DNA from 2 places in the Rhizobium sp. N122 genome. Region 1 is predicted to be linked to the other one. Evidence: riboswitches for the same ligand, from Rfam matches in the RefSeq annotation. Region 1 holds a riboswitch; the other holds the start of a gene.
The links. A riboswitch is a leader RNA that binds a small molecule or an ion and turns the genes downstream of it on or off. The one in region 1 is predicted to bind S-adenosylmethionine.
Positions count from the first base shown of each region.

Region 1 (14,275 bases):
ACCCATGCGGCAAGCACGGCGTTCGTGTTCGCACTCACGAAGCGACCGCGAACCTACGCACGTCAGTTGAGCACGCGCAGCAGCCCCGGTGAATCCAGCGAGAAGGCGGGGATGTCGACATCGAACATCTCGCCTTCATCCGTTTCCATCTGGTAATGGCCGAACATCAGCCCGGAGGGCGTGTCGAGCGGGCAGCCCGAGGAATATTCGTAGGTGTCGCCGGGGCTGAGGCGTGGCTGTTCCCCGACGACGCCGGGGCCGGTCACCTCGTCCACCTGCCCGTTCTGGTCGGTGATATTCCAGTAGCGGTTGACCAGGCGAACGGCGATGCCGGAATTGTTGCTGATGACGATCCGGTAACCCCAGACATAGCGATCGTCGTCCGGATCGGATTGCTCCTCCAGATAGAATGGCTCGACGACGACTTCGATATCTTTTGTGAGGGCGCGATACATGCCTTGCACCTTAGTCAAGATATGTTACCCGTATCTTATAAGAGGGCCTGTCCGTCAAGAAACGGAACGATGATCGTGAATAAAACGGTCCTGATCGAAGGTGTTTCGATCGTTAAGCCTAATTGGCAGCGTTAATTCAGTTCCGAACGCCGGCACAGCCGAACTTGTTCCCCCGGCCTCGCCTTCGAGGTCCGGCCCGGCATCGTCTTCAGTCCGGCGACCGAACCCCAAATGAGGTCCGGCCGCCATTAGCTGATCAGGCCGAGACCTTGGCAAGCGCCTTGGCGAAATCCTCGATCAGGTCGTCGGTATCCTCGATGCCGGCCGAAAGGCGGACCGTGCCCGGGGAAATGCCGAGTTCGGCGCGCGCCTCCTCCGACAGGTTCTTGTGCGTCGTCGTCGCCGGATGGGTGATCAGGCTCTTGCTGTCGCCGAGATTGTTGGAAATCTTGATGATCTCGAGCGCGTTCTGCAGCGCGAAGGCCGCTTCCTTGCCGCCCTTCAGCTCGAAGGCGACAAGCGTCGAGCCGCCGCTCATCTGCTTGGCGATGATATCGGCCTGCGGATGGTCCTTGCGGCCGGGATAGATCACCTTGGCGACCTTGCCTTGCTCGGCGAGGAAATCGGCAATCTTCGCCGCATTCTGCGTCTGCTGCTTGACGCGCAGCGGCAGCGTCTCGATGCCCTTCAGCAGCGTCCAGGCGTTGAACGGCGACATGGCCGGGCCGGTATGGCGGAAATAGTCGTGCAGGTTCTCGTCGATCCAGGCCTTGTCGGCCAGGACGACGCCGCCCAGGCAGCGGCCCTGGCCGTCGATGTGCTTGGTGGCGGAATAGACGACGATATGGGCGCCGAGATCCAGCGGCTTCTGGAAGAGCGGTGTTGCGAAGACGTTGTCGACGACGACCTTGGCGCCGACCTGGTTGGCGAGCTTGGCAACCCCTGCGATATCGACCACCTCGAGCGTCGGGTTGGTCGGGCTTTCCAGGAAGAACACTTTGGTGTTCGGCCGGATTGCCTGTTCCCAGTTGGCAAGATCACGGCCGTCGACCAGCGTGCACTCGATGCCGTATTTCGGCGCCAGAGTTTCCACCACCCAGCGGCAGGAGCCGAAGAGGGCGCGCGCGGCAACGATATGGTCGCCTGCTTTGACCTGGCAGAGGATGGCCGCGCTGACCGCCGCCATGCCGGAGGCGGTGGCGCGGGCGTCTTCGGCACCTTCGAGCATGCACATGCGCTTTTCGAACATGTCGTTGGTCGGGCTGCCGTAGCGGGCGTAGATGTAGCCGTCGGTCTCGCCCTTGAAGCGGGCTTCGGCCGCCTCGGACGTGTCATAGACGAAGCCCTGCGTGAGATAGATTGCCTCGGATGTTTCGCCATATTGCGAACGCAAGGTTCCGCCGTGGACGAGTTGGGTTGCCGGGCGCCAAGTCTTGCTCATGCCATCACCTTCACATAACAAAAAAACCGGCCGCAAAAGCAGACCGGTTTCAACCCGGTCTTTTTAGCCACTTGTTTAACGTGGCTGCAAGCCGACCGGCCAAATCACCACGGGATAATTCTGCAATACTGCTGTTAGCTGCTTGCGTCAATTCCCCGTATTTGGTTTTGTCGGCGGCAAATGATGGATGAGGCATGATGGCTCGTGAAACGGGAATTCTGGCGGACCGCGCGATCTCGGCGCTGTTCGAAACGGGGCGTCTGATCTCCGAACGGGAGCTGGACCGCGACCAGATCCAGCCGGCAAGCCTCGATCTGCGCTTGGGCGCCAAGGCTTTTCGGGTGCGCGCCAGCTTCATGCCCGGCCCTTCGCATCTGGTCTCGGATAAGCTCGACCGCCTCAGCCTGCATGTGATCGACCTTTCCGAAGGCGCGGTGCTCGAAACCGGCTGCGTTTACATCGTGCCGCTGATGGAGAGCTTGGCGCTGCCGGCCGACATGTCGGCCTCGGCCAATCCGAAGAGCTCGACCGGAAGGCTCGATATCTTCACCCGCGTCATCACCGATTACGCTCAAGAATTTGACAAGATCCCGGCTGGCTATGCCGGCCCGCTCTATCTCGAAATCAGCCCGCGCACCTTCCCGATCGTCGTGCGCCGCGGCTCGCGCCTGTCGCAGATCCGCTTCCGCGTCGGCCATGCCCTGCTCGGCGAGCCGGAACTGTTGAAGCTGCATGAAAGCGAGACGCTGGTCGCCAGCAAGCAGCCGAACGTCTCGGGCGGCGGCATCGCGCTGTCGATCGATCTGGCCGGAGATGAAGACGGCCTGATCGGCTATCGCGGCAAACACCACACCGCCGTCGTCGATGTCGACAAGAAGGCCGAGCACGACATCTTCGATTTCTGGGAACCGCTCTATAGCCGCGGCCGCAACGAGCTGATCCTCGATCCGGACGAATTCTATATCCTCGTCTCGCGCGAGGCCGTGCACGTGCCGCCGGATTATGCCGCCGAGATGACCCCCTTCGACCCATTGGTCGGCGAATTCCGCGTCCACTACGCCGGCTTCTTCGACCCCGGCTTCGGCCACGCCCCGGCCGGCGGCCGCGGCAGCCGCGCCGTGCTCGAAGTGCGCAGCCACGAAGTGCCCTTCATCCTCGAAGACGGCCAGATCGTCGGTCGCCTCGTCTACGAACACATGCAGGAAAAACCGGTGAGCCTCTACGGCTCCGGCCTCGGCTCCAACTACCAGGCCCAGGGCCTCAAACTCTCGAAGCACTTCCGCATCTGACAGCTTGCGTGTCGCGTGACTTGACAGCAGCCCTCATCTGTTGGAAATCTCAGCGCATCGCGGGTGTAGCTCAATGGTAGAGCAGCAGCTTCCCAAGCTGAATACGAGGGTTCGATTCCCTTCACCCGCTCCAGCTGCCTTTCCAGCGACCTGCTCTAATCCCCAAAAAACCGGATCGGCTTGTATTGCCGATGCGCGATGATCAGGCTTCGGTCGGGCTGGATGATGTAGGTTTCCTCCACCTGCCGGCCGTATTGGTCGATGAAATCGTGCGGGAAGGCGGAGCCCGCGGGGGACTTGGTGAGCTTGCTGCGTGGTTGGCCGTTATAGGTGATGCTTCCCGGGATCGGCTCGAGGCCGGGGCCGCTATAATAGGAAACGCTGCTGCACCCGGTGAGAATGAGGGTGCCGATCAGGCCGATGAGTGCGGGTTTCATGTCCATCCCTTCCGGTGCGCCGACGATGGGATCTTACTCCGGATCGGATCACACTCGCCAGATGAAACGGCGGATCCGCCTTCAATCCTTAGGGATGGATCGCCTGGAACGCCGTGATCGCTTTATGGCCTGCTTCATTGCCGAAACCGGCGCCGTCTGCTAAATCGGCATGGTCGAAAAAGGCAGGATCGGTTGAGGTAAGCCCGATCCCTTCCGTCAGGGCTCCGTAGCGCCCCGGCGAAGCTCTGCTCCGTGGCCCATGGCACGAGAACCCGCGACGTGATCCGCATGAAAATGCGGGATCCCGGCGGCGTGCGGAGACGGCAAAAAGGCAGTCCCGGGATTTTTTTGAACGGAGACTGTCAATGCGCCTGAACCATCTCGATTTTCACGTACCCGATATCGCCGAGACGGCGGATTTCTTCATCCGCCATTTCGGCCTGCGGCTTAAGGATATGCGAGGCAACAACGGCCTGGCGATCCTGGAGGACGATACCGGCCTCGAAATCGTCCTCAGCCACGCCATCGCCAAGTTCGGCACTGCCGATCAGGTGGAGATAGGGCGGCAGACCTATCATATCGGCTTCATCCTGACCGAAAGGGCGGATGTCGATGTGGTCCATGCCGGGCTTGTTGCCGCCGGCGCAGCACTTTCCGGCCCGCCGGCCGCCATGCGCGGCGGCTGGCTGTTCTATTGCACGGCGCCGGGGAATATTCTGGTCGAGGTGGGTTGGCGGCCGGGTTAAAATGGCCAGGCGGCCTCCAGTTTGCGCCCGAGGGCAGCCCCTCACCCTAGCCCTCTCCCCGTAAAAAACGGGGAGAGGGGACGTGCCACACGAAACATTGGCGTGGGACGGAGAGGGGGCGGCATACCTCCTTCGCCCCGTTTACGGGGAGAAGGTGCCGGCAGGCGGATGAGGGGCAGGCGGCGAACGCTGAGGTATTGTTGCCTCAGAACTCCGTCCAGTCCTCATCCTGGCCTTTCGGCGCGCTGTTGGTTGCGCCGAAGGCGTTGGCGAGGGTCTGGCCGAGGGCGCGGGCAGGCGAGGCGGTCGGGCGGGCCGCACCTTCCCGTGCGACGCGGATCGCGGGTGCCTTGGCCACTGGGCGCGTGGCGGGGCGGGGTGCGGCTGCCGGCGGCCGGGTCGAGGCGATCGGGGCGGCGGCGGCGAAGCTGCCGGTGCCGGTCAGCCGGAATTGGCCGAGCAGGCTGTTCAGCGCTGCCGCTTCCGTCGCGAGGCTGTGGCTGGCGGCTGTGGACTGCTCGACCATCGCCGCGTTCTGCTGCGTGCCCTGATCCATCGTGTTGACGGCGGTGTTGATCTCCTGCAGCCCGATCGACTGTTCGCGCGAGGCTTCGGCGATGGCATGGACGTGCTGGTTGATTTCTTGCACTTCCTGGACGATCGAGTCGAGTGCCTTGCCGGTTTCGCCGACCAACGAGACGCCGGTCTGCACATGTGTGCCGGAATTGGTGATCAGGTCCTTGATTTCTTTCGCCGCCTTGGCGGAACGCTGGGCAAGCTCGCGGACTTCCTGGGCGACGACCGCAAAACCCTTGCCGGCTTCGCCGGCGCGCGCCGCTTCGACGCCGGCATTCAGCGCCAGCAGATTGGTCTGGAAGGCGATGTCGTCGATGACGCCGATGATGTTGGAGATTTCGCCCGAGGATTTTTCGATCTGCTGCATGGCGGAAACGGCCTTGCGGACGATCTCGCCGGATTTTTCGGCGCCGAGGCGGGTGCGGGCGACGAGCTGGCTCGCCTCCTCGGCGCGCTTGGCGGCGTCACGCACCGTCGTGGTGATCTCCTCCAGCGCCGCCGCCGTCTCTTCGACGGAGGCCGACTGCTGTTCCGTCCGCCGGGAAAGCTCGTCTGCGGAAGACCGGATTTCGTTGGCGCCGGCGCCGATCGCCCGGGCATTGGCGCCGACCGTATGCAGCGCCTCGTTGAGCTTCTCGACCGAGTTGTTGAAATCCTCGCGTAGCGCATCGAGATGGGCGACGAAGGGCTGGTCGATATGCGAGGCGAGATCGCCGGCGGCAAGGCGGCGCAGGCCGTCGCCGAGCGCGGTCACCGCACCTTCCAGTTCGGCTGCTTCACGCGTCCGCTGTGCCTCGCGTTCGCGGCGTTCGCCGTCGCCGAGGCTGCGGTCGGCTTCGGCGCGCGCCTCGATCCGGGCACGTTCGATGGCGTTGTCGCGGAAGATCGAGACGGCTTTGGCCATCTGGCCGACTTCATCGCCGCGGTCGAGGCCGCCGACATCGCTTGCGGTATCGCCCTCGGCAAGCCGCGTCATGCGCAGGTTGAGCCGCGTCATCGGGCCGGCAATGCCCATCTGGGCCACGACGACGCTGAATCCGACGGCGCCGAGAACGGCGATGCCGATCAGAACGAGGCAGAAGACGATCCGGCCGTTGACCGAAGCCGAGAGCGCGTCGCCGCCGTCGTTGAGCATGGCCATCATCGCATCATTGTTGGCGATCATCTTCGGCGTCAGCGCATTGAGCTTGGCATTGATCAGGGCGACATTGGCAAGCGCGCCGGCGCTGTCCTTGGCCTTGCTCTGTTCGGTGATCTTGTTCGCCAGCGTTTCGATCTCATCGATGCCGGCCTGAATGTCGTCGATCGCCGCCTTGCGGCTCGGCACCAGCGCCAGCGCATCTTTCATCCGTTCGCGGGCCTGCGGCAGTCTGCTTGGCGCCGCAAGCGCGGTGGCGAAGGCCGGCGTATCCGGTTTCATGTCGGCGAGCAGAGTGACCTGCAGCACCGAGGCCACCACCGAGGCGCTGGCGCGCGCGCTCTGCATCGAGGCCAGCGCCTCATGATCGATGAAGGCGCTGTAGGCGGCATCCGCACGGCGGAATTCGGAAATGACATAGACCAGCCCGGCCATTGTGATCAGCCCGAGCAGCGCCACGACCGATATGATTTTCGTGCGGATTTTCAGATGCTTCAACATGGAAATGTTACCCGGTTGACCAGGCGTCGCACGCCTGGTGCTTTAAAATCAATTGTTGCAAACAGAGCGCTGCGTCGGTGTCGCGGCTCAGGGATTATTGCGGGGTTGACGCATGCATCATGCAATCGGCCGGCGGGTCCGTGTCGTCGTCACAAATAGAGGCGATATTCTTTAATTCCGCGCTAACGGCAGGGCGGCGACGCAGTGATTTTTGGGGGTAAGGAGGGCCACGGTTGCCACCGCACCGAAGGCTGGCTGCCCCTCACCCTAACCCTCTCCCCGTAAAAACGGGGCGAGGGGACGTGCCCCGCGAGACGTTAGCGAGGGACGGAGAGGTCGCGGCAAATCTCCTTCTCCCCGTAAAACGGGGAGAAGGTGCCGGCAGGCGGATGAGGGGCGGATGCGCACGATCCGTCCCATAGATATTCCCCGTCCCGCATGACTCTGTTACATCTCGCGGCAACGCTTCGCGCTTAACTCCGAGACCACGATGATCGAATCCAAACGGGCATTTCCGATTCTGAGGGCTCTTCTTGCGTTCGGCCTGTTTCTGGGCGCTCTGTTTGGCGGCTTTGCCGCATCCGCCCAGCAGGCAACGCCCTCGCTGCCGCTGCTTTTCGATGCCCGCGAGCGTCTGGCCAGGCCCGATCTCTCCTCGCTGGTGCGGTTGCGCTTCCTGACCTCGGTCGATTTTCCGCCGTTCAATTTCACCGATCAGAACGGCAAGCTGTCCGGTTTCAATGTCGATCTCGCTCGCGAGATCTGCAGCGAGCTGGAGATTTCGGACAAGTGCCAGATCCAGGCGATCCCCTTTGTCGATCTCAAGGATGCGCTCGCCGCCTCGCAGGGCGACGCCGTCATCGCCGGCCTTGCGGTGACGCCGGAGCTGCGCCGGCAATTCGTCTTCTCCCGGCCGTATCTGATGCTGCCGGCCCGCTTCGTGCGCAATCTCGCCGTGCCGCTCGACGGCAAAACGGCTGCCGCGCTTTCGGCGCACTCGGTCGGTGTGGTCAAGGGCACGGTGCACGAGGCGATGCTGGCCGCCTTCTTTCCGGCGATCAAGGCTGAGGCCTTCGACACCAAGGACGCCCTGCTTGCGGCGCTGAAGGAGCGCAAGGTCGATGCCGCCTTCGCCGATGCGCTGCAGCTTTCCTTCTGGGTTTCCTCGCCGGCCTCGGCCAAATGCTGCGCCCTGTTCGACGGGCCTTACCTCTCCGAGCATTTCCTCGGCGAGGGCATGACGATCATGCTGCGGCAGAAGGACAGCGTGCTGACGGCGGCGATCGACCATGCGCTCGCCACGCTGTCGCGCAACGGCCGTCTTCAGGAAATCTATCTGCGCTATTTTCCCTACGGGCTTTATTGAACTTTCGAGCTTATCCCTTGCGGAAACGGGCAATGGCGCTGCGCTCGATCGCCGCGCAGGTGAGCTTGTCGAGGCCGAGCCGGTCGCGCAGCAGGCTGAGCAGCCGCAGCTCCTCGGCTTTGACAGAGAGATCGGCGGACGCGACTTCGACGGCCAGCGCATAGGCCGTGTCGTAGAGTTTTGCCGGCAGGGTGTCGCGCACGGTTTCGAGAACGACGTCGAGGCCCTCAGGCCCTGACAGCAGCGAGGCGCAGTCGCGCGCCACCGAAATCAGCTTGTCGTCGTCGAAATCCCGGAAAACCGGCAGGAACCCGATCAACTGGCCGATCCTTTCCATCTCCCGGTCGTTCATCGTGCTGTCGACGGCTGAGGCCATCACCATCACGTAGATCAGCGCATCATGGGCGGAAAGCGGCTTGTTCATCTCTGATTCCTTTTTCGATCAGCCCAAAGTGGGAATTGGCAGTGGGAATTGGCAGCCGGCATTACAAGGGATCGGCTCCCTGTCAAGGCCGCCGGTTATCTCCGGCGCGGATCGTCGCCATAAAGGCCTTTCCCCGCCTGCCTGGCCTTCTCGGCAGCCCATGCAAGCGGTGAGCCCGCCGCTGCCTCGGCCCAGCCGTTTTCGGCAAGCCATGTGCCGAGATCCTGCGTGCCGAGCCGGCAGGCGGCGGTCGCCGTTTCCTTCCATTCGGCCGCATCGACATCGCAGGCGATGCTGCGGTTGCGCAACAGCTGGCGTAGCGCCGTCTTCGCCATCATGCCGCAGGGCCATTGCCGGCCCGCCGGCCCGCATATCCTGTCGGCCGGCGTCGGCACGATGCCGGCAAGCTGAAGCTTGCGCTCGCCGAAGGAGAGAAGGCCGGCATTGTCGACCGCCGGCCGCGCCAGCTCCATCGGCGTCTTTACGGCCGGACCTGCGGTTTGCCCGGCGGCCGTCTCGGCTCGCTGCTCGCTGTCAGCGGGTTTCGGCGCCGCGCCGTCGGTTGGTCCGGGGGAAGGCGGAGCCGGGTGTTGCGCCGCCGGTTCCGCAGATTGGGCGATCACTTCGGCACGGTCGTCCGAAATCACAGCCGGTTCGCCGGTCTTAGGGGCGGAATCCACAGCAGTCGCCGTCTCCTCAGCGGAGACGGTCTCGCCGTCCGTCCCGCCCCGCAGCCTTGCTTCTCCAGCCATCAGCAGGCCGGCCACCACCGCCATGCCTATGAGGCCTGTGAAGATGGCGGCAGGGCGCATGGAATATCTTCCTATTGGCTGGCCCAGATGATGCGGGCGATCCAATCGACATCGGAAAGCTCGAGGGTGCGGTTGGGATGTTCGGGATTGAGCGACAGGAGCTCGATCGAGCGCGGGCTCTGGCGCAGCAACACCTTCGCCATCACCTCGCCCTCGTTTGTGCGCACCACGACGCGGTCGTTGCGGCGCACCTGCGCGCCCGGCTCGACGATCAGCACGTCGCCGTCGCGGTAGAGCGGCATCATGCTCTCGCCCTGCACCTCGAGCGCATAGACGGCCGATTTCTGCGACGGGGCTGCGGGAAATTCCACTACGTCCCAGCCCTGGCCGGCCGGAAAACCGCCATCGTCGAAGAAGCCGCCGGCGCCGGCCTGGGCAAAGCCGAGAAGCGGAATCGAGCTGCCCTGCGGCGGAAAAGCGCCGTCAGCCTGTGCGCCCAGTTGCCCGGCCAGCTTCCTGGAAAAACCGGCATCCGGCTGCAGGAAGGCAAGGAACTGCTCGACGCTCGCCCCTGTGGCGTCGAGCACCTTGGCGATCGATTCCGTCGAGGGCCAGCGCAGCCGGCCGTCGGCGGAAAGCCGTTTCGATTTGTTGAAGGAGGTGGGGTCGAGCCCGGCGCGCCGCGCAAGACCGGATGGCGTCAGTTCATGCCGCTCGGCAAGCCTGTCGATCGCTCCCCAGATCTGGTCGTGTGACAGCATAGGCGCCCGATTCCGTGCGCGGCTCATCCGCGCGTCAGCCGGCCGGAATATTAACCGAGCGTGCCGCCGGAGTAAAGGCAAAGGAGGAATAAAATCCTGTTATTGCAAGCGTTTCAGGCGACCATCGCCATATTGATCTTGCCGAGCTGGATGACCGCCTGCGTCCGGCTGTCGACGTCGAGTTTCAACAGGATCGCCGAGACATGCGCCTTGATCGTCGCCTCGGAGACGCCGAGTTCGTAGGCGATCTGCTTGTTCAAAAGCCCTTCGCCGAGCATGGTCAGCACCCGGCTCTGCTGTGGCGTCAGCGTGTGCAGGCGGTGGATCAGGTCGGCGACATCGGGATCCTGCTCCTGGCCGTCGCGGTAGTTTTCGGGCGTGGCGATATCGCCGGCAAGCACCGTCTGGATGCTGCGGCGAATGTCGTCGATGCCGGCGGATTTGGAGATGAAGCCGGAGGCGCCGAGTTCCAGCGCCCGGCGGATCGTCGTCGCGTCGTCGGTCGCCGAGACGATGATGATCGGCAGGCTGGCAAATTCCGAGCGCAGCGCCATCAGGCCGGAAAAGCCGCTGACGCCGGGCATGGCAAGGTCGAGCAGCATCAGGTCGGCCTCCGCATGGGCGCCTGCCGCCTTGCGCGCGGCGGCGAAATCGCCGGCCTCGACGATCGCTTGGCGGCCTTCCATGCCGACCACGGCCTGGCGCAGCGCGTCGCGGAACAGCGGATGATCGTCCGCAATGATGATGGTCTGTTCCTGCATCGAAAACTCCCTCCCAAGAGCCCGATCTGCCCGCATGCGCCGCCGTCCCCTCCGACGTTTGCCTGCATGCCTAGTGATATGACTATATCAGATCAGGTCTTCTGCGGAAGGGGATTGGCGTTTTCCTCGGCCTGAAACTCCTTCACCATCCCCATGAAACTCTTCATCATCTTCTCCATGATGCTGATCGAGCGGTCGACCTCGGCGTCGCTCGGCAGCGCCCGCTGAATGAGGCCGCCCTGTTCCAGCTTCGTCACCCGCTGCGAAAGCCGGTCGAGCTCGTCCTCATAGGCCGCCCTTTCGTCGGCCGCCATGCGGCAGACGAGGGCGCCGTCCTTGTCCTGGCAGATCGACATGGCGCCGGTCTGGCGGTCGAGCCGGACGAAATGATCGCCGCTCTTTTCCAGCTGGAACCGGCTAGCATCGGCCTCGGCCGCTGCGGCGCCAAGCGGCAGGAGAAGAACGCCAAGTGTGAGAACCAAAATCTTCATCGTCTCATCCTCCGGATTTTGCTTGTGCAGGTCCTGTTTTTAAGGGCCGGGGGCGTGGACATCGCCGCCTCTTTCCGGCAAAGCGCTGGTGATCGAGGACCAGCAATCGCGAGGCCATGATGACCCTGACACCGACCCTTTACAAGATCGTGACGGAAACGCTCTGGCAGCAAGCCAGACAAACCGGCATTTTTCATGGCGCCGGCATCGATCTCAAGGACGGCTTCATCCATTTCTCGACGGCAGAACAGGCTAAGCAGACCGCCGCGCTGCATTTCGCCGGCCAGTCCGGCCTGCTGCTGATTGCGGTCGATGGCGGGGGCTTCGGTGACAAACTGGTGTTCGACCCCTCGCGCGGCGGCGATCTTTTCCCGCATCTCTATGCCGATCTGCCGCTGGCTGCCGTGCTCTGGGAGGTGCCATTGCCGCTCGACGAGACCGGCGCCCATATTTTCCCGGAGTTGCAGCCATGATCGATCCCTTCAAACGTCTCGCCCGCAAGGGTCTCTTCCTGTTCGATCCGGAAACGGCGCACGGCATGTCGATCGCCGCGCTGAAATCCGGCCTGGTGCCCGCCTGCCAGATCACGCCCGATCCGCGGCTGCGCCAGACCGTCGCCGGCCTCACCTTCGAAAATCCGCTCGGCATGGCCGCAGGCTATGACAAGAATGCCGAGGTGCCGGAGGCGCTGCTGAAGCTCGGCTTCGGCTTTACCGAGATCGGCACGGTGACGCCGAAGCCGCAATCCGGCAATCCGCGCCCGCGCATCTTCCGGCTGGTGGAGGATGAAGCCGTCATCAATCGCCTCGGCTTCAACAATGAAGGTCATGAGGCCGCTTTCGGGCGGCTCACGGCGCTGAGCGGCAAGGGCATTGTCGGCGTCAATATCGGCGCCAACAAGGACAGCGACGATCGCATCGCTGACTATGTCGCCGGCATCCGCCGCTTCCATTCGGTCGCGCGTTATTTCACCGCCAACATCTCCTCGCCGAACACGCCGGGACTGCGCGACCTGCAGGCGCGCGAAAGCCTTGCGGCGCTGTTGTCGTCAGTGCTGGCGGCGCGCGACGAGATGGCTGTGACCTCAGGCCGCACGGTGCCGGTCTTTCTGAAGATCGCCCCGGATCTGACCGAGGAAGGCATGGACGATATCGCGGCGGAAGCGCTGTCGCATGCGCTGGATGGGCTGATCGTCTCCAACACCACGCTGTCGCGCGACGGACTGAAAGATCAGCGCCAGGCCAAGGAGGCGGGCGGTCTCTCCGGCGTGCCGCTGTTCGAAAAATCGACCGCCGTGCTTGCCAGAATGCGCAAGCGTGTCGGCCCCGCCCTGCCGATCATCGGCGTCGGCGGCGTCTCCTCCGCCGAAACCGCGCTGGAGAAAATCAAGGCGGGCGCCGATCTCGTCCAGCTCTATTCCTGCATGGTCTACGAAGGCCCCGGCCTGCCTGGCGATATCGTCCGCGGCCTTTCCAAGCTCATGGACCGCGAAAAGGCCGGCACGATCGGCGAGCTGCGTGACAGCAGGCTGGATTACTGGGCGGCCCGAAAGGTCTGATCGGCCCGCGGCTTGACCAGCACGGCCAGGAAAAAGCCGCGGAAGAGCAGGAACGCGTTCATAGCAAGCCACAGCCCGTGATTGCCGAAGAGCGGCACGAAGACGGCGAGCATGGCGAGGTAGCCGGCAAAGGACATCAGCATCCGGTTGCGCATCTCGGCCGACCATGTCGCGCCGATGAAGACCCCGTCCATCAGGAAGGCGAGTGCGCCGGTCAGCCCGGTCACCGCCGCCCAGGGCAGGTAACTCGCTGCCGCCTGCCGCACCTCGGGTGAGGTTGTCAGCACCGAGATCAGCCAGGGACCGGCCAGGAAGAAGAACGCGGAAACGATCGCCGCCAGTCCGAAGGACCACAGGATCGTCAGCTTCAGCCCACGGTCGAAGGCCGGCCGGTAACGGGCGCCGACCGCCCGGCCGGTGATCTGCTCGGCCGCATTGGCCAGCCCGTCGAGATAATAGCCCGACAGCAGGAAGAAATTCATCAGCACGGCATTGGCGGCAAGCGTCACCGCGCCAAAACTGGTGCCGATCCGCGTCATGATGGTGAAGGCGCCGATCAGCACGAAGGTGCGGATCAGGATATCGCGGTTGAGCGCGAAAAGCTCGGCCAGCCGGTGCCGGGAAACGATCTCCGCCCACGCCGGCCGTTCCGCCTTGGCAAAGCCGCTGAGCACGATGAACAGCCCGGCGAGCGCGCCGGTCACCTCGCCGGCCATGGTTGCCCAGGCGACGCCGGCCACGCCCCAGCCGAGCGTCAGGCCGAGATAGATCGACAGCACGATATTGATGCCGTTGATCAGCGCCTGCAGCAGCAGCCCGACACCGCCCTGTCCGCGCCCGAGCACGAAGCCGAGGATGGCGTAATTCGCCAGTGCTGCCGGCGCCGCCAGCATGCGGATCGAGAAATAGGTGCTGGTCGCCTCTGCGATCGCACCTTCCGCGCCCATTAGCCGCAAACCGGCCGCCATCAGCAGCGGCGAAAGACAGAGCAGTGCCAATCCGCTGCCGAGCGCGGAGATCAGTGCTCTGGAGAAGACGGCCTGTTGCTCGTGCTGGTCTCGCCGGCCATAGGCCTGCGCTGTCAGTCCTGTCGTCGATGCCCGCAGGAAGTTGAAGCTGCCCAGGATGAGATCGAAGAGCATCGCGCCGATCGCGAGCCCTGCCAGCGCTTGCGGATTGCCCATATGGCCGACGACGGCGGTGCTCGTCAGCCCGAGCAGCGGCGTCGTCACGAAGCCGAGCGTCATCGGAATGGCGATCGACAGCACCAGCCGGTGCGTCACCTCGAAGGCAAGGGAATGACTGTTGCTGCGCGTATCCATGCTTGCCCCATATCGAGGCCGAATCGCCTCAGCTTGACAGCACCATGGCCCAATAAGGCAGGTTTCGGGAAGACGCATTATGGGCGACGGCGACGCCGAGGCCGTCATAACGCCCGAGCATGTTTTCCAGATGATGCGGCGAGTTGATCCAGGCGGTCACCACCGCATCGACGCTCTGCTGGCCGGAGGCGATATTCTCCGCCGCCGGCAGCTGCACGCCGCTCGCCTTGACGCGGGCGCCGAAACTGTCGGTGAGC
Region 1 is NZ_LOKU01000037.1:22,781-37,055, reverse strand. Features, by position in the region: gene apaG (Co2+/Mg2+ efflux protein ApaG) at 63-455, opposite strand; gene ATY75_RS23655 (O-succinylhomoserine sulfhydrylase) at 712-1,896, opposite strand; SAM riboswitch at 1,939-2,017, opposite strand; gene ATY75_RS23650 (2'-deoxycytidine 5'-triphosphate deaminase) at 2,091-3,185, shown strand; tRNA gene ATY75_RS23645 (tRNA-Gly) at 3,245-3,318, shown strand; gene ATY75_RS23640 (hypothetical protein) at 3,341-3,622, opposite strand; gene ATY75_RS23635 (VOC family protein) at 3,988-4,368, shown strand; gene ATY75_RS23630 (methyl-accepting chemotaxis protein) at 4,574-6,583, opposite strand; gene ATY75_RS23625 (transporter substrate-binding domain-containing protein) at 7,074-7,949, shown strand; gene ATY75_RS23620 (tellurite resistance TerB family protein) at 7,960-8,373, opposite strand; gene ATY75_RS23615 (thermonuclease family protein) at 8,469-9,185, opposite strand; gene ATY75_RS23610 (helix-turn-helix transcriptional regulator) at 9,197-9,886, opposite strand; gene ATY75_RS23605 (response regulator transcription factor) at 10,000-10,647, opposite strand; gene ATY75_RS23600 (hypothetical protein) at 10,740-11,138, opposite strand; gene ATY75_RS23595 (DUF952 domain-containing protein) at 11,258-11,611, shown strand; gene ATY75_RS23590 (quinone-dependent dihydroorotate dehydrogenase) at 11,608-12,696, shown strand; gene ATY75_RS23585 (MATE family efflux transporter) at 12,672-14,018, opposite strand; gene ATY75_RS23580 (CAP domain-containing protein) at 14,047-14,275, opposite strand, start outside.

Region 2 (14,275 bases), on a different contig from region 1:
CTGCGTGCCGACGGTCGCGATGTCGTGCTGATCGAACCGAACAAACCCGGTTCGGGCGCATCTTACGGCAATGCCGGAACGATTGCCGACTATGCGATCATTCCCGTCGGCACACCCGCTGTCCTTAAAAATCTTGCTGCGCTTCTGCTCAATTCCGACAGCCCTTTATCCATCCGCAAGGCCGCATTGCCGACGTTATTTCCATGGCTGGTACGTTTTGCCTACGAATCCCTCCCTCACAGATACAGACACAATACGAGCCGCATCGTCGACCTTCTCTCCGACGCTTCATCGGAATGGCTCGAACTCGCAGCAGAAATCGGCGCATCCGATCTCTTGAGCACGAAGGGATGCCTCTATCTCTACCAGACGCCCGAGGCCTTCCAGACGGCCGCTTCGGATGTCGAACTTCGCCGAAACTACGGGATAGCGCAGCAGCTTCTCACTCCCGACGACGTGCAAAGCCTCGAACCCAAGCTGCCGCAGGTCCATGGCGGAGGGCTTTTCTTTCCGAAGGCGATAAACGTCACCGATCCAGGCCAAGTCATGAGCGTGATGGAAGCCGCCGCCAGACAAGCGGGGGTCGAGTTCGTCCGAGACTCCGTGACGACTATTTCGCGTGAGCGGAATGGAGTGAGGATGCTGGCTTCAGCCCACAGCATTCATGCCAGAGCAGTCGTGATCGCCGCCGGGGCACATTCCCGGAAGCTGGCTCTGCAGCTCGGAGAGCGGGTTCTACTGGATACGGAGCGGGGTTATCATCTCGAGTTCGATATGGAAACATTGCCGGTGGAACGGCCGGTATGCCCGACGCATCATGGATTTTACCTTTGCCCGATGCGTGGCCGCTTGCGCGTGGCCGGCACTGTGGAACTCGGCGGCATTGCTGCTCCTTCGAACCCGAGGCGCCTGGAAGTGTTGCTTGCAAATGCGCGCAGGATTTTCCCAACGCTTGGTGAACCGAGCCGGAGCTGGATGGGTTTCCGCCCTTCCATGCCCGATTCCGTTCCCGTTATCCGGCCTTCAAAGGGAGGCAGGGACGTCGTGTTTGCCTTTGGACACGGGCATATCGGTTTGACGCTGGCACCGCGGACCGCCCGCATGGTCAGCACCATTCTCGCCGCTTGATCGCGTCATGGACCATGCTTGCGAGCAGCAGGCCTTTTATCCGACTCAGAGATGCGGGTTGCGCGGCCGGTATTTCTTGACGAGTTTCTGGTTGATCTCGGCGGCCCCCGGCATGTTGGCGCTGAGATAAACCGGCGCATCGCCGGATTTCGAAAGCTCCGAAGCGACTTCGGCGAAGATCGCATTGATGACCGTCACTCCGACCGCCGTCGAGACCGGCCCGACCCGAAGCCCCGTGCCTTCGAGGTCGAGAACGGCATCACCCGGCGGCAGCCCGTTGTCGAGCACGATATCGGCGACTTCTGCGAGCCGGCGGCGGCCGTTGGCGATCGCCGTGGAATAGGCGATCGAGGTGATGGCGATCACCTTGGCGCCGATCTCATGCGCATAATCGGCGGCCTCGATCGGCGCGGCGTTCACGCCCGAATTGGAGGCGATGATGATGACGTCGCCCGGCTGCATGCCGTAACGCTCCAGCATCGGCCGCACCAGGCCTTGGGTGCGCTCATAAACCGAACTGATGACCGCGCCCTCATGCAGCATGGCTGAGCCGACGAGCACCGGCACGGTGAAGGCGAGCCCGCCGGCACGGTAGTGCACCTCTTCCGCCAGCATATGCGAATGGCCGGTACCGAAGACATAGACCCGCTTGTCGCCGCGGGCAGCATCGAGAATGACACCAGCTGCCTGCGCCATCGGCTCGGCAAGCGTCTGCTTCAACTCTTCCAGCCGGCCGATCAGGTTGGAGAAATAGGCATTGGTGATGTCGGTCATCCCACTTCTCCTTGAGATCACGCCGCTTCGCCGCAAAGCCAGGTGGCGGTAACAGTCAGCGCATCGGTGAGATGCACGAGATCGGCGCGCGCGCCCGGCGAAAGGTGGCCGCGATCGGCAAGCCTGAGGAAGCGGGCCGGATAAAGGGTCGCCATGCGCAGGGCTTCAGCGAGCGTCAGGTCGAGATAGGTGACGCCGTAACGGATCGTCGAGATCATATCGACGTCGGAACCGGCCAGCGTCCCGTCGGAAAGCACCAGCTTCGAACAGAAGCCGCCCTTTTCGCGGCGGACGGTGCGCCCGTTCAAGGTGAAGGAATCCTTCTCCGATCCGACGAGCGACATCGCATCGGTGACGAAGAACAGCTTGCCTTCGCCGCGTTTGGCGCGCAGCGCCGTGCGCAAGGCCTTCGGGTCGACGTGATGTCCGTCGGCAATGATGCCGCACCAGGTCGAGGGATGATCGATCGCCGCGCCGACGAGGCCGGGCGCGCGGTGTCCCATCTGGCTCATGGCGTTGAAGAGATGCGTGACCCCACGCGCCCCGGCATCGAAACGTTGCTCCGCAGCCTCGCTCGAACAATCGGAATGGCCGATGCTGACGGTGACGCCGGCCTCCGCAAGCTCGCGCACCTGGGCAACCGTCACCTGCTCGGCGGCCATGGTGACGAGCAGCGTGCCGATCGCCTCGCGCGCCCGGATGAAGGCCTTGACATCGCGGTCCTCGACCGGCCGCATCAGTTCGGCCAGATGCGCGCCCTTGCGCGCGGGCGCCAGATGCGGGCCTTCCAGATGCAGGCCCGCGACGCCGCGGTTCGCGTTCACCGCCTCCTTGGCTGCCTCGACCGCGGCAATGGAAGCCTCTGACGTATCGGTGATCAGCGTCGGCAACAGCGCGGTCGTGCCATAGGGCCGGTGCCCCTGTGCGATGATCTCCATCGAGGCGACGGAGGGTTCGTCGTTCAGCATGCGTCCGCCGCCGCCATTGACCTGCGCATCGATGAAGCCGGCCGATAGCACGCCGCCGGCAAGTGTCACCGTCTCGCCATCCGGCAGATCGTTTCCAGCGGCGATCGCTTCGACCCGGCCGTCGGCAACGATCAGCGCCCTGTCGTCATGGAAGCGCTCGCCATCGAAGATGCGGGCGCCGACGAAGATCTTGCGGGCCATCAGACCGTCTCCGTCACCTTGAGCAGGTTTGCCGGCCTGTCGGGATCGAAGCCCTTTCGCCGCGTCACCGACTCGATCAGCCGGTAATAGACGAGCAGCGACACCAGGGGATCGATCAGGCCGTTGCCCGTCGTCGGCACCCGAAGATTAAGGCCGGAGAGCGGCTGCGTGGAAAAACCGACGGTGGTGGCGCCGAGCTTCTGCAGGCGCTCCAGCGCCTGGCCGTTATTGGCGAAGGCGGCATCGTCGGGCGCAAAGGCGACGATCGGAAAACCCGGCTGCACCAGGCGCATCGGACCGTGCATCAATTCCGCCAGCGAGAAGGCCTCGGCATGCAGGCCGGAGGTTTCCTTGGCCTTCAGCGCCGCTTCGAGCGCGATCGCGAAGGCCGGGCCGCGGCCGGCCGTATAGAGCGAGGTCGCGTTGAAAAGCACCTCCCCGGCTGCCGCTGTGTCGATCCCGGCGGTGGCCGAAAGCGCCTCCGGCAACTTGGCCAAGGCGGCCCGCAACTCGGACGCGCCGCCGATCGCAGCCGTCACTCCGGAAAGCGCGGCGACCGAGGCGATGAAGGATTTCGTCGCCGCGACGCTCTTTTCGGCGCCGGCATTGAGGCCGAGAACGATATCGGCCTGTTTCGCCAGCGGACTGTCGGTGACGTTGACGACGGCGATCGTCGTCGCCCCGCCCTTCTTGGCCGCATCCTGCAGCGCGACGATATCGGGGCTGGCGCCCGACTGCGAGACGGTGAAATGCACGCCGCCCTTCAGATGCAGGGCAGCACCGTAAACGGAAGCGATCGACGGACCGACCGAGGCGACCGGAACGCCGCAGGTGATCTCGAACAGATATTTGAAGAAGGTGGCGGCGTGGTCGGAAGAGCCACGAGCCGCCGTCGTCACCACGCTCGGGCGGGCTGATGAAAACAGCCGGGCGATCTCGGCAAAGACCGGCTTTTCCTTTTCGAGCAGGGTGGCCACCACTTCCGGCGATTGGCCGGCTTCCTGCAGCATCAGCGACTGATTCTCACTCATAGGTCATCTCCGATTCTCAATTCGGCAACGAAATCATAGGCATCGCCGCGATAATGCGAGCGGGTGTATTCAACGACGCGCTGGTCTTCCAGGCGCGAGACACGTTCGATCAGCAGCGCCGGAGCGCCGACCTCGACATTCAGCATCGCTGCGGAGGACGGGTCGAGCGTGACCGCGGTCAGCCGCTGCAGCGCCCGCACCGGCCGGTGGCCGCTGGCCGTCAGCGCATCATAAAGCGATCCCTCGCCGCCGGCATCCTCGCCCAGGAACTTGATCGGCACCACGGCGCGTTCGATCGCCAGCGGCAGGCCGTCGGCGAGACGCAGCCGGTCGAGCCGCAGCACCGGCTCGTCGCCGCTGAGGCCGAGCAGGAAGGATTCCTCCGGCGACGGCGTATTGACCGCCCGCGACAAGATCCGTGCGGCCGGCAGGCGTCCGCGCGAGCGCATGTCGGCGGAGAAGGAGGAGAGCCGCCAGAGCGACTGCTCCATGCGCTCCACCCTGCTCGATACGAATGTACCGCTGCCGTGGCGCGATTCCAGGGCGCCCGACGCCATCAGATCGCGATAGGCGGTGCGCACGGTGACACGGCCGAGCTTCAAAGCCTCGGCAAGATCGCGCTCCCCCGGCAGCGCCGTGCCGGGCTTCAGCAATCCTTCCTGGATAAGGCCGATCAGTGTCTGCGCCAGCCGCTTGTAGAGCGGCCCGGTCAGCGCCTGGTCACGCAGGCCGCGGCTGTTCAGCTCCGCTATCAGACTGGTTCTATCCATAGGCAGACAATAGAACCTATTTAGAACCAATCAGCAAGACTGAAATCCCGCGCAGGCAAGAAAAAACCTCCCCGGGCGCCGGGGAGGTTTTGATAGCAACAGAATTTGACAGCCGTGCGTCCGCTGAAAAAGACGCTCAGCTCTTGGTGAAGATATAATCCGTCTCCTGGCGCAGCACCTCGCCGGGGCGCAGCACCGCATTCGGGAAACCCTGGTGATTGATGGCGTCCGGCCAGACCTGCGTCTCCAGGCAGAAGCCGGCGAACGGGCCGTATTTGTGCCCGCCGAGGCCGGGAGCGCCGGTGTTGAGCTTGAAGCCGGCATAAAACTGCACGCCGGGCTCCGTACTGCGTACCTCAAGCGACACACCGGAATAGAGGCTGCGGGCGAGCGCGACGCTGCGCTTGGCGGTGCGCTCGCCGGACAGGCAGAAATTATGGTCGTACAGCACCTGTTCGCTGCCGACGAAACGCTTCATCGGCGCCATCTCGCGGAAATCGAATTCCGTGCCGGCGACGGAACGGATCTCGCCGGTCGGCACCTGTTTCTCGTCGGTCGGCAGATAGTGGTCGGCGGCGATCATGATGTCGTGGCCAAGCGCATCCTCGCGGCCGTCGAGATTGAAATAGGCATGCTGGCAGACATTGGCGAGCGTCGGCTGGTCGCTGGTGGATTCGTAGGTCACCGACAATTCGCCGTTGCCATGCACCCGGAACGTTGCCTGAATGGTGCAATTGCCGGGATAGCCGGCGCGGCCATCGGGATCGACGATCTTCAGCACCACGCGGTCGACGTCATGCTCGACGACCGTCCAGTTGCGCTTGGCGACATTGTCGCTGCCGCCATGCAGATGCGTCACGCCGTTTTCGTTCAGCTCGAGCTGATGCTCCTTGCCGTCGAGCGTGAAGGCGCCGCCGCCGACACGATTGGCGCAACGGCCGGGTGTCGCGCCGAAATAGGCCGAATAGAGCGGGTAGCTGTCGAAATCCTCGAAGCCGAGCTGCAGCGGCGCGTCATGCCCTTCCAGGCGCAGATCCTGGATGACCGCGCCCCAGGTAATGATCTTGGCCGTCAGCCCGCCGCCCTTGATGACGACGCGATAGACGGTCTCGCCCGCCTTCGTCTGCCCGAAAACTTCCCGCTCCAACTTATCCGACATGATCGACCGTCCATTTGATATCTAGCAATCCGACCGGAACCTGCCCGCATTTGGTCCAAACCGCAACCGGCCGCGATCAGAAAGGAACATCGCTCACAGATCCGTGCCGATCTCCTCCACATCAAACGGCGTCGTCTGGTAGATCTCGTTGATCCAGTTCCCGAACAAAAGATGCGCATGGCTGCGCCAGCGGTTCTGCGGCGCAAGCGCCGGATCGTTATGCGGGAAATAGTTGTGCGGCATCTTGATCGGCACGCCGGCATTGACGTCGCGGAAATACTCGTCTGACAGCGAGGTGGAATCATATTCGACATGGTTGAACATGTAGAGCCGCCGGCCCCGCTTCTCGTGCACGAGGCAGACGCCCATCTCGCTGGATTCCATCAGGATCTCCAGCTTGTCCGATTTCTCGATATCGTCGCGGCGCACTTCGGTCCAGCGCGATACCGGCACCTCGAAATTGTCGGAAAAGCCGTTGAGATAGATCGAGGCAGGCTTGAGGTTGCGGTGGCGGTAGACGCCGAAGGCTTTCTCTTTCAGCTCGTATTTCGGAACGCCGTGGAAGTGATAGATCGCCGCCATCGCGCCCCAGCAGACATTCATCGTCGAATGCACATTCGTTTCCGTCCAGTCGAGAATCTCCTGCATCTCCGGCCAGTAGGTCACGTCCTCGTAGGGCAGGAGCTCGATCGGCGCCCCGGTGATGATGAAGCCGTCGAATTTACGATGCTTCACCTCCTCCCAGGTCTGGTAAAAGGCAAGCAGGTGATCTTCGGAGGTGTTCTTCGCCTTGTGGCCGCCGATGCGGATCAGCGACAGTTCGACCTGCAGCGGCGAGGCGCCAACGAGGCGGGCCATCTGCAATTCAGTCTTGATCTTGTTCGGCATCAAGTTGAGCAGCCCGATCTGCAGCGGTCTTATATCCTGACGGATCGCCAGCGTCTCGGTCATCACCCGCACACCCTCTTGCACCAGGGTTTCAAAGGCGGGCAGCGTATCGGGGATCTTGATGGGCATTGCGGTCACTCGATCAAAAAAGCAAAAAACCGGCGGCGAAAAAAATCGCTACCGGTCCGCACGCGGCCCTTTAGCGAATTTTTTAACGTGGCTGCAAGCCGGCCGGCCAAATCACCACGGATGCTTAATTAGACCCAGTCGTGCCGCGAATCAACTGCCGAATGCATGCGGGAGCGACCCATGCAAGCATCATCACAGTTTAATGACTGATAGAATCTGTTGATAGACCGGTAACGCCACCATGTTAATAATGGTAAGCATGGGCGATGTTGGAAAAGCGTAATGGCAGATAAGACCGAGGGGAGGCCGGGCATCCGAAGGCAGGATAGGGTAGGGTATGATCTCAGCCTGACTTACCGCCTCGGAGTGATGTTCTCCGCATTCTGGAATTCTGAGGTGCGTGGCAAGGTGCTGTTTCTGGCGACCGTGCTGATCCTCGTCATCCTGGCGACGGCCTATGGCCAGGTCATCCTCAACGAGTGGAACGCCCCCTTCTACGATTCGCTGGAGCGCCGCGACCTCGGCGAATTCTTCCATCAGCTTGAAATCTTCGCGATGATCGCCGGTACGCTGCTGCTGCTCAACGTGCTGCAGGCCTGGCTGAACCAGATGACGGCGCTCTATATGCGCGAAGGCCTGTCGCGCGATCTGGTCGATCAGTGGCTGAAGCGCAAGCGGGCGCTGCGGCTCTCCTCCAGCGGCCTGATCGGCGTCAATCCCGACCAGCGCCTGCACGAGGATTCCCGCAACCTCGCCGAAAGCACGACGGGCCTCGTTCTCGGCCTGCTGCAGGCGACCATTCTTCTCGTCAGCTTCATCGGCGTGCTCTGGGAGCTTTCCAGCGGCTTCATCTTCCACATCAGCGGCCATAGCTTCTCGATTCCGGGCTACATGGTCTGGGCGGCAATTTTCTACGCCGCCTCCGCCTCGGTGCTGAGCCAGGTCGTCGGCCGCAAGCTGGTCAAGCTCAATGCCGACCGCTTCTCGAAGGAAGCCGAGCTTCGCTTCACCCTGATGCATGCCAATGAGAACATGCCGGCGATCACCGTCGCCCGCGGCGAGGAGAATGAACGTCGGCGCATCAACACCGACATCAGCTCGGTGCTGAGGGTCGTGAAGCGGCTCGCCATGGCCAATACCAACCTCACCTGGGTTTCGGCCGGTTACGGCTGGCTGGTGATCGTCATTCCGATCATCGTCGCCGCGCCAGCCTATTTCTCCGGCGGCCTCACGCTTGGCCAGCTGATGATGTCGGTCGGCGCCTTCAACCAGGTCAATACGGCCCTGCGCTGGTATGTCGCCAATTTCGGTCCGATCGCCGAATGGCGCGCCACGCTGATGCGCGTCACCGATTTCCGCGAGGCGCTGCTGGAGACCGACGAGGACTTCGAGCTGAAGGATGGCATCACGTATGAAAACACCGCGGCCGACACGCTGACGCTGAAAGACGTGGTGATCGTCGCCAAGATCGGCGAAGACATCGAGGAATGCGGCGGCTTCCGCCTGCTCGAAACCGATGTCGTGATCAAGGCTGGCGAAAAGATCATGATCAACGGCGACCACAGCGTCAACCGCAAGCTGCTGTTCCAGGCGATGGCCGGCCTCTGGCCGTGCGGCAGCGGCACGATGGGTCTGCCGCCGATCGACGACATGCTGTTCGTCCCGCAGATCGCCTATATCCCCGGCGGCACGCTGCGTGAAGCGCTGGCCTTCCCCGAAAGCCCCGATGCCCACGAGAAAGCCGCCGTCGAGGCAGCCCTCGAGAAGGCCGGCCTGCATTCGCTGATCTCAAGGCTCGATACCCGCGCCCGCTGGGACAAATTGCTCGACAGCGACGAACAGAAGGCAATCGGCTTCGCCCGCCTGCTTCTCGTGCGCCCGCGCTGGATCATTTTCGACGAAGTGCTTGAGGGCATGGAGCCGGAATGGCAGGAAACCATGGCCGGGCTGCTCACCTCCATGCCCGAAACCGGCATGATCTATATCGGCCGCTCCGAGGCCTATCTCGAGATGCTGAAGCCGCGCGTGCTGCACTTACAGGCGCTGCCGTCAAAATCCGAGGAACCGCAGCAAGATCAGCAAGCCGCCCGTCCTGGCGCCAGCGCCGGTACGGGCGCTGCCGCCATGCCCGCCCCGGCGCTGTAGAGCGCCCGCGCGTCCAACAGACGCTCGATGATTTTGCATGTCATGACGTTGGCGAGGCAGGGACATGTCTATGATGAAACGCCGCAATCAAGAGCGTTTGGAAAAGCTGACGGAATTGCAGCGTTTGATCACCGACGGATTGGATAGCGGCATCAGTGATCGTTCCAAAGACGAAATTATTCAAGTCGCGCGCGAACGACTGGCTGCGCCAGATGGAAGAAATCTATAGGCTTTCCTAAACCAGCCGGTCACATCGGAGGCGTGATACCATTGAGGCCGACGGCCACCTGGCTGGCCGAAATGCTGCCATCCGCCGCTTTCTCGCCGGTGACGATGACCTTGGCGCCGGCCTTCAGATCGTCCTTGGTCGCCGGCGCCAAGGTCACGATCGGCGTGCCGTCTGATATGGTGATGGTTTTTTCCTTGCCCTGATAGGTCAGCGTGATCGTATGGCCGTCGACGGATTTGACGGCATTGCTGACTGTCGCGTTGGTCATCTGGCTGTTCGGCTGGGCATCCCAGGGACGGTTGCCCTCACCGGTCCCCCTCATCGACGCCGGAAAGATCAGCACCTCGATCGCCCCATCCGGGCCGCTGCTTTTCGGCAGCGAGGCGACGCCGACGAAATCGCCGGGCTTGATATCCTCGACCGACGCTTTTTTGATGCCGCCGACTTTCCAGCCGGCTTTCAGCGTAATCGTCGCATCGCTGCCTTCGCGCGTCTTGACGATGAGACTATCGCCGCTCAGACTTTCGATCGCGCCGCGGACGCGAATGCGCTGGCTGTCCTGCGCCTGTGCGGCCTGCGATAGGCCAAGCGCGACCAGACTGCCGGCGGCAAGTGCTGTGAAAAAACGGGAACGAAGCGTGCGAGACATCTGACTTTTCCTTGTCGCCCTTGCGATCGGCGCTATCCCCGGTTGCCGGACGGCACCTTATGCCGCCTGGCAACGGGCTGACGAATCAATGAAAAGTGAGCCGCGAGGAAAAGCTCAGCCTTCCAGCTCTTCCCGCAGCATTTCGAGCTCCAGCCACTCCTCTTCCATCTTGGTAAGGCTGGCGCGCAGCTTCTCCATCTCGCCGGCGAGCCTGTTGAAAGCAGCGGCATCACGGGTAAAGAGATTGGGGTCGGCCATCACCTGTTCACGTTTGGCGATCTCGGCTTCGGCTTTCGCCATCTCCTTCGGCAGATTGTCCAACGCGAATTTCTGCTTGAAGGAGAGCTTGCTCTTCGAGCCTGCTCCAGAAGGTGCGGCACCTTGCGTCTTCGGCTTCTCCGCCGCCTTCTCGGCTCGCTTGCGCTCCTCGAGCGCGCCCTTGCGCTGGGCGAGCATGTCGGAATAGCCGCCGGCATATTCGATCCAGCGGCCGTCCGGCGCGTCCGGCACGGCGGGTGCGATCGTCGAGGTCACGGTGCGGTCGAGAAAATCGCGGTCATGGCTGACGAGAATGACCGTGCCGGGAAAACCGGCGACGATCTCCTGCAGCAGATCGAGCGTTTCGATATCGAGATCGTTCGTGGGTTCGTCGAGGATCAACAGGTTCGCCGGGCGCGACAGAATGCGCGCCAGCATCAGCCGGGCGCGCTCGCCGCCCGACAGGCTTCTGATCGGCGTCCGCGCCTGTTCCGGCTGGAACAGGAATTCCTTCATATAGCCGGTGACATGACGCTGCTCGCCGTTGACGAGCAGGTTTTCGCCGCGCCCATCCGTCAGATAATTGGCCAGCGTGTCCTCGGGATCGAGATCCTCGCGCTTCTGGTCGAGCGTGGCGATCTCCAGATTGGTGCCGAGCTTGATCGTGCCGCTATCCGGCGAAAGCTGCCCGGTCAGCATCTTCAACAGCGTCGTCTTGCCGGCGCCGTTCGGACCGACCAAACCGATGCAATCGCCGCGATGCACCCGAATCGAAAAGGGCGTGACGATCGGCCGGTCGCCGAAGCTCTTGGTGATCTTGTCGGCCTCGATCACCAGCTTGCCGGATTCCTGCGCGTCCGAAGCCGTCGCCTGCACGGTGCCCTGCGGCCCCTTGTGGCCGCGATATTGCGAGCGCATCGTCTGCAACTCCCCGAGGCGGCGCATGTTGCGCTTGCGCCGTGCCGTGACGCCGTAGCGCAGCCAGTGCTCTTCGCGCTCGATCGCCTTGCCGAGCTTGTGCTGCTCGAGTTCCTCTGCCTCCAGCACCTGATCGCGCCAGGCCTCGAAATGCGCAAATCCCCTGTCGAGCCGGCGCGAGCTGCCGCGGTCGAGCCAGACGGTTGCCGTCGAGACCTTTTCGAGGAAACGCCGATCGTGCGAGATCAGCACCAGGGCGCTGCGCGTCTTCTGCAACTCGCCTTCCAGCCATTCGATGGTGGGAAGGTCGAGATGGTTGGTCGGCTCGTCGAGCAGCAGAATGTCGGGCTCGGGCGCCAGCACGCGGGCAAGGGCGGCGCGGCGCGATTCGCCGCCGGAAAGGGTTCTCGGATCCTCCTCGCCGGTCAGCCCGAGATGGGAGAGCAGATAGGTGACGCGATAAGGATCGTCGCCTGGCCCGAGGCCGGCCTCGGCATAGGCCTGAACGCTGTGGAAGCCGACAAAATCCGGCGCCTGTTCGAGGTAGCGCACCGTCGAGGACGGATGGCGGAAGACCTCGCCGGACTGCGCCTCGACCAGGCCGGCGGCGATCTTCAGAAGCGTCGATTTTCCCGAGCCGTTGCGGCCGACGAGGCAGATCTTGTCACCGGGCTCGATCTGCAGGCTGGCACCCGCCAGAAGCGGTGCACCGCCGAAGCTCAGGAAGATATCGTCGAGTTTTAGAATGGGAGGGGCCAAAAATCAGACTCCGGAAAGATCATAGGGCCTGGCGAGCACGATCGCCCGGCCGCTGCCGAGCGAAAAGCGAACCTTGCCTTCCGCGACATTGGAAATGGTGCGCGACGAGCCGAAAGGCAGATGGAAATCGGCCAGCGGATAACGCGCATTCTCGATCGAAAGCCCGGTCAGCGCGCTGAATCCCAGCACGGAAAACAGGCTGTTCTTGGGAAGATCCAGCTCGACCGCACCGACAAGCAGCGGCACCGCTTCCTCCTTGCCCGAGGTCAGCAGCACGTTGAAACCTTCTTCCGCCAGGCTGACGGCCGACAGCAGATGCTGAAGCGCGTGGTCCGAGCGTTCGCCGCCGAGCGCACCCGCCAGGATCAGCCGCCGCCCACCCCGCGCAATCGCTTCCGAGACGGCTATTTCGCCATCCGTCGCCGCCTTTGCCGCGGGATAGGGCTGTTTCGGCACATGGGGAAAGGCACCCTCGAGATCATCGGGCGTCGAATCGAAATCGCCGACCCAGAGCTCCGGCGTGACACCGAGGGCGGCCGCATGCCGCATGCCGCCATCGGCCGCGATGAAGCGGGTGCCGGCGACGGCATGGCGCAAACGCTCCGTCAGGCTAAGTTCGCCGCCGAGCAGAATGGTAAAGGTGGATTGGCTCATGGGCATTGCCCTTAGCGCAAACCGGGGGTGGAGGGGAAGGGGCGCCGGCCGATCCGCCACGTTCACCTCAGCCCGGCGTATCCTTATCGCGGGACAGAAAGATCGCTTCGTAACCGCCGATGAAACGATCGAACAGGGCCGCGAAGCGATCGACATCCTCTTCGGGCCAATCGGAAACAATCTCGGAAATGATCGCAAGTTTCTGTGCGCGGATTTCTGCAAGCAGCGCCTCGCCCGCTGCCGTCATGACCACGACGATCCGCCGCGCATCGGCCTGCGAGGCCTCGCGGCGCAGAACGTTGCGGGTCACCATCTCGGCCACCACCCGGCTAGCCCGGGACGGATCGATGCGCAGCATCTCCGCGATCAGGCCGACCGTCACCTCGCCGGCGGGCTGCGCCCTGCGCACGGCATCGAGCACATCGAGATGCGAAAGCTCGAGACCCGGTGCGGCGCTCTGGATCGCCAGCCGGCCGATCAGCCGCCGCCCGGTCATCAGCCGCATACGCGCCATGCTCCGGCCGATAAGAGACACGTTTTCGTCGTCCGGCTCGGCGGCCTGGCTGCTGGACAGGATCCTGGTCAGGGCTTCATTCATGACGACACCATAACAGAGCGGAAGCCGAAATTGAATATGCCGAGGTCATTAATGTGCCATTGACAACTATATGCTAATAGCACATAAATTATCCATCGGATCGGAATGATGCTCCCATGGACATGCAACTCGCGCCTGCGCCGCTCGTGACGGATCCTCGTCGCCGGCTTATCCTCTTTTTCTTCCTGATGACCGCCATGTTCATGGCGACGCTGGATAATCAGATCGTTTCCACAGCGCTGCCGACGATCGTCGGCGAATTCGGCCATCTCGAGCGTTTCGGCTGGATCGGCTCGGCCTATCTCCTGTCGCTCAGCGCCGTCATGCCGCTCTATGGTAAACTCGGCGATCTCTTCGGCCGAAAATATGTGATGATGACGGCGATCATGATCTTCACCCTCGGCTCGGCGGTCTGCGGCCTCGCGGTCTCGATGAACACGCTGATCGCCGCCCGCGTGCTGCAGGGTCTCGGCGGCGGCGGCATTATGGTGTCGATCTTCGCCGTCAACGCCGATCTGTTCGAGCCGCGCGAGCGGGCGCGTTATCAGAGTTATTCCAGCCTCGTGCTGATGGCGTCGGGCGCGATCGGTCCGGTGCTCGGCGGCACGATGAGCGATCTTTTCGGCTGGCGCTCGATCTTCCTCGTCAACGTGCCGATCGGCGTCATCGTCCTCACCGGTCTCGCCTTCATGCTGCCCTATCGCAGGCCGCATCGCCGCCCCAGGATCGATTATGCCGGCGCGCTGCTGCTCGCCCTGACGACGACCAGCATGGTGCTTGCCACCGACAGCAGCGAATTGTTCGGCGCATTGGTCTCGCCGCAGAGTATCGGCATCGTCGCCTTCGGAATCGTCTGCGCCGTCACCTGGGTGTTCGTCGAGCGCCGCGCGCCGGAGCCGATCGTGCCGCTGGACCTCTTTCGCAATTCCACCTTCAGCCTGCTGTTGCTGATCTCGATCATGGGTGGTGCCATCGCTATCGGCATGGTCAACTATCTCGCCCTCTTTCTGCAGACAA
Region 2 is NZ_LOKU01000036.1:1,276-15,550, forward strand. Features, by position in the region: gene ATY75_RS23290 (FAD-dependent oxidoreductase) at 1-1,128, shown strand, start outside; gene ATY75_RS23295 (SIS domain-containing protein) at 1,174-1,902, opposite strand; gene nagA (N-acetylglucosamine-6-phosphate deacetylase) at 1,920-3,071, opposite strand; gene ATY75_RS23305 (SIS domain-containing protein) at 3,071-4,102, opposite strand; gene ATY75_RS23310 (GntR family transcriptional regulator) at 4,099-4,872, opposite strand; gene ATY75_RS23315 (aldose epimerase family protein) at 5,009-6,031, opposite strand; gene metA (homoserine O-succinyltransferase) at 6,125-7,048, opposite strand; SAM riboswitch at 7,099-7,176, opposite strand; gene ATY75_RS23325 (ABC transporter ATP-binding protein/permease) at 7,331-9,193, shown strand; gene ATY75_RS23330 (hypothetical protein) at 9,258-9,422, shown strand; gene ATY75_RS23335 (DUF5666 domain-containing protein) at 9,442-10,071, opposite strand; gene ATY75_RS23340 (ABC-F family ATP-binding cassette domain-containing protein) at 10,186-12,006, opposite strand; gene ATY75_RS23345 (thiamine diphosphokinase) at 12,010-12,666, opposite strand; gene ATY75_RS23350 (MarR family winged helix-turn-helix transcriptional regulator) at 12,728-13,258, opposite strand; gene ATY75_RS23355 (MDR family MFS transporter) at 13,375-14,275, shown strand, end outside.
Region 2: linked by a shared signal. The riboswitch ahead of metA (homoserine O-succinyltransferase) and the one ahead of ATY75_RS23655 (O-succinylhomoserine sulfhydrylase) in region 1 are both predicted to bind S-adenosylmethionine.